DNA from 2 places in the Bacillus sp. SRL337 genome. Region 1 is predicted to be linked to the other one. Evidence: predicted binding sites of a transcription regulator. Region 1 holds the regulator's gene; the other holds the start of a gene.

Region 1 (2,206 bases):
TTTGATTCACTTGTAATAATATCAATTTATTCACCTCTAAATAGTAGGCTCTAATTTTTGGGAAGGGCTCTTTCGTAAACTTTGTAGCGCTTTAATGCAAAGTCAAAGGACCTATTTAAAAAAATTCTACATCCGGTTTTAGGAATTTTTCCGGAAGCAACCATTTATGCGAAAAAAAGACTTAGAAAAAGAGTACGGAAAACATGCTGGGTTATTCAAGGTTCTATTAGTATAGTGTATCTTAAAATCAATGAGGACGGAAGCGGAAGCCACGTGCAAGACAGACAGGATATGCAAAATAGTGTATGATAATAGAGACGGAAACAGAGGGAATGCAAGGAATGCCATTAAATGGAATTGACATATGGCTGTAACAAGCACAAAATGAAAAGGATGATTTCGCATGTTCATTTGGAAGCGTTGTCAGTATAGATGGAGTGAGAGGTAAGCTAAAAAAGCTCAAGCGAATTTAACGTGGGGGAATAGCAATGAATCAGGAAAGTACAAAGATTCCACAAGCGACAGCTAAACGGCTGCCGTTATACTATAGATTTATCAAAAACTTACACTCTTCAGGAAAACAGAGAGTTTCCTCAAAAGAGCTGAGTGAAGCGGTAAAAGTAGACTCCGCAACGATCAGGAGAGATTTTTCGTACTTTGGTGCATTAGGAAAGAAGGGGTATGGGTACAATGTTAACTACCTGCTATCTTTCTTCAGCAAAACGCTCGACCAGGATGCTTTGACAAAAGTCGTGCTGATAGGTGTCGGAAATCTTGGAACAGCCTTTTTACACTACAACTTTATAAAAAATAATAACACAAAAATTGAAATGGCATTCGATGTCGATCCGGAAAAGGTTGGTTCAGTCATTGGGGATGTACCGGTGTACAGTCTGGATGACATGGAGAAGCATCTTGAGGATAATGGAATCGAAGTGGCTATCATGACGGTTCCGGCAGGTGCTGCCCAGAATATCACCGACAGGCTGGTACAGGCAAATATCAAGGGCATCTTGAACTTCACCCCTGCCAGGCTGACTGCCCCGGAGCAGATCAGAATCCATCATATTGATTTGGCTGTAGAGCTCCAGTCGCTGGTCTATTTCTTGAAAAATTATTCTGAAGATGACACCGAAATGTCACAAGAAGAAAATAGAACATAATAGCAAAAGCAAAGCCGATAAGTTATGATAGAACAAGGAGGTGAGCGTTATGCCACTAGGACCAGGTAGCCTCATATTGATCGCAATTGTTGCTCTATTAATTTTCGGACCGAAGAAATTGCCGGAATTGGGTAAAGCAGCAGGAAATACTTTGCGTGAATTTAAAAACGCAACAAAAGGCTTAGCAGATGACGACGATGATAATAAAAATAAAGATGCTAAGTAAAATGTAAGGATTGAACGCTATGAGTCATAATGAAATGACAGTTTACGAACATATAGGAGAACTCCGGAAACGACTCATGTTTGTAGTCGTTTTCTTCTTGTTGGCGTTTATAGGCAGTTTCTTTCTTGCTGAACCGCTGATCAGATATCTGCAGCATGCGGATGAAGCGAAGGAACTGACCATGAATGCTTTCAGACTGACAGATCCATTGAAAATCTATCTGGAGATGATGGTGTTCATTTCTTTGATCCTCACATCCCCGCTCATTCTTTTCCAACTGTGGGCTTTCATTAGTCCGGGCTTGCTGGATAGAGAAAGAAAGGTAACACTAAGCTATATCCCGATTTCACTGCTGTTATTTCTCGGAGGATTGTCGTTCTCGTACTTCATTCTCTTCCCGTACGTAGTCAAATTCATGATGAATTTATCGAATGAACTGAATATCCAGCAGGTAATCGGCATAAATGAATATTTTCATTTTCTCTTTCAGCTGACACTGCCTTTTGGATTGCTGTTTCAGCTCCCGGTCGTGATGCTGTTTTTGACAAGGCTGGGAATCATCACCCCAATGTTCATGGGGCAAATGAGGCGTTATGCCTATTTCGTTTTGCTTGTAATCGCAGCTTTCATCACACCGCCTGATATCGTCTCCCATATGATGGTGACCGTACCGCTGCTGCTTTTATATGAAATCAGTATCTGGATTTCGAAAATCGGCTATAAGAAAGTACTCCAGGCCGAACAGGAGCTGCAGAGAAAGCTATATGAAGAGGATAGAAGAAGAGAGGAATGACCTTTGGGTTGTTCCTTTTTTCTA
Region 2 (2,206 bases), 1.2 Mb from region 1:
TTAGAGATGTCTCTTTAACCAGTCTGAGAAGCCAGATCAGCATTGTCCTGCAAGATACCTTCATATTCTCTGGGACAATCAAAGAGAATATACTCTTTGGAAGGCCGGATGCCTCTGATGAAGATGTATTGGAAGCGGCCAAAGCAGTTGGTGCCCACAAATTCATTGAAAAGCTTCCTAAAGGGTATGATACGGAAGTCGAAGAGCGGGGGAACATATTGTCAGTAGGCGAACGCCAGCTGATCTCCTTTACGAGAGCACTGCTTGCGGATCCGAGGATCATTATTCTCGATGAAGCCACTGCATCTATAGATACAGAAACGGAAGTCCAAATCCAAGCTGCATTGAGGACCCTGCTGAAGGGCCGTACAGCCATCATGATTGCGCACAGACTGTCCACGATCAGGGAAGCTGATAATATCTTTGTGCTCGATCATGGAAACATCATTGAACACGGAAATCATGACGAACTGATGGATCAGCAGGGAGAGTATTACCACTTGGTAAAAGCTCAATTTAAAATGCTTGAAGTTATTTAAAATTAAAACCGCCTTTGGTTCCTGGGGGTCACTGAAAATCTTTTTCAGTGACCTTCGTTCCTGAAGGGCGGTTTTTTTATACGAGCTGAAAAAGGAGTTAAATTGGATTATTCAACAATGCTCATTACTTCACAAACTAATTATTAGGTTTTATAATGTTGGAATAGTGATACTTATAAGTATAGAGATTGCTAGGGGGGAAGTATATGGAGCTGGATAGTGTCATGTTAAGCAGGATGCTCACATCAGTGACGTTGGCATTTCATATTATTTTTGCAACGATAGGTGTAGGAATACCTGTATTGATATCAATAGCCGAATTCATAGGAATAAAGAGAAAGGATGGACATTACATATTGCTGGCCAGAAGGTGGGCGAGAGGTTTTACCATTACGGTCGCTGTCGGAGTGGTTACAGGTACTGCGATAGGATTACAGTTGTCGCTGCTGTGGCCCGCATTTATGCAGGTGGCGGGGCAGGTGATAGCGCTCCCTTTATTCATGGAAACATTCGCCTTCTTTTTTGAAGCGATCTTTTTGGGAATTTATTTATATACATGGGACCGATTCAAGAACAGGATGGTCCACTGGTTATTAACGATTCCGATAATGATTGGATCATCTGCCTCTGCTTTATTTATTACTATGGTAAATGCTTTTATGAATACACCTCAAGGGTTTGATTTAGAGGGAGGCAAAGCGGTGAATATTGACCCTATTGCTGCTATGTTTAATCCTGCTACACCCGCAAAGGTATTTCACGTATTGACGTCAGCCTATTTAACATCAGCCCTGATATTAGCTGCTATCACGGCATATGCCATTCTCAAAAACAAAGGCAGTGTCTATCACCGGAAAGCCCTTCGTTTGACGATGGTGTGCGGACTGATCTTCGCCGTTGGAACAGCAGTTGCAGGGGATGTTTCTGCAAAATTCCTCGCTGAATATCAGCCTGAAAAACTGGCGGCAGCAGAGTGGCACTTTGAAACAGAGAGTAATGCGGATTTGATTGTTTTTGGGACGCTGGATGAGAATAATGAAATTCACAATGAAATAAGAATACCTGGTTTTTTAAGCTTTCTTGCTGGAAATTCCTTTGAAACAGAAGTCATCGGGCTGGATGAGTTCCCTGAAGACGAACTGCCCCCGCTAATTGTCCATTACTTATTTGATTCCATGGTGTCAATTGGGATGTTCACACTGTTCATTACATCACTGTTCGTTCTTTTCTGGAAGTGGAAGAAGAGGAATGAATGGAATAAGCCGCTCCTATGGGGAATTGTCGCAAGCGGTCCTCTGGCAATGTTTGCCATTGAATTTGGATGGATCTATGCCGAAATAGGGAGGCAGCCATGGATCCTCAGAGGGTATATGAAGGTTGCAGATGCAGCTACAAAAGCCGATGGAGTAGGACTGACCTTTGTTCTATTCGTTATTTTGTATATTATACTGGCTGTATTCTGCGTGACGGTTCTAGTTAAGATGTTTAAAAACAAGCCGCCTGAACTTGAATACGAACAGAGGTTCAAAAGCGGGAAACTTCAGTAAGCTGAAAAACAATATAAAAAATGATGGATATCTGGTTGAATAGGAGGGGAGACACGTGAGTTTAGAGGTATTGGGGATTACCGTTCTCTGGGTATTTCTTTACGGATACCTGATAGTGGC

What was found. Region 1 encodes Rex, which represses fermentation and respiration genes when NADH is low (regulators of the CRP and FNR family bind a similar motif). Its sites were predicted from a motif close to TTGTGAAATATTTCACAA; they were not measured.
Region 2: the regulator Rex is predicted to act here: its motif matches at 657-674, upstream of AC4E8A_RS07320 (cytochrome ubiquinol oxidase subunit I).

What each region holds. Positions count from the first base shown of each region.
Region 1 is NZ_OZ481793.1:292,181-294,386, forward strand. Features, by position in the region: gene AC4E8A_RS01560 (ABC-F family ATP-binding cassette domain-containing protein) at 1-25, opposite strand, end outside; gene AC4E8A_RS01565 (redox-sensing transcriptional repressor Rex) at 489-1,163, shown strand; gene AC4E8A_RS01570 (twin-arginine translocase TatA/TatE family subunit) at 1,213-1,389, shown strand; gene tatC (twin-arginine translocase subunit TatC) at 1,409-2,182, shown strand.
Region 2 is NZ_OZ481793.1:1,495,961-1,498,166, forward strand. Features, by position in the region: gene AC4E8A_RS07315 (ABC transporter ATP-binding protein) at 1-539, shown strand, start outside; gene AC4E8A_RS07320 (cytochrome ubiquinol oxidase subunit I) at 746-2,086, shown strand; gene AC4E8A_RS07325 (cytochrome d ubiquinol oxidase subunit II) at 2,142-2,206, shown strand, end outside.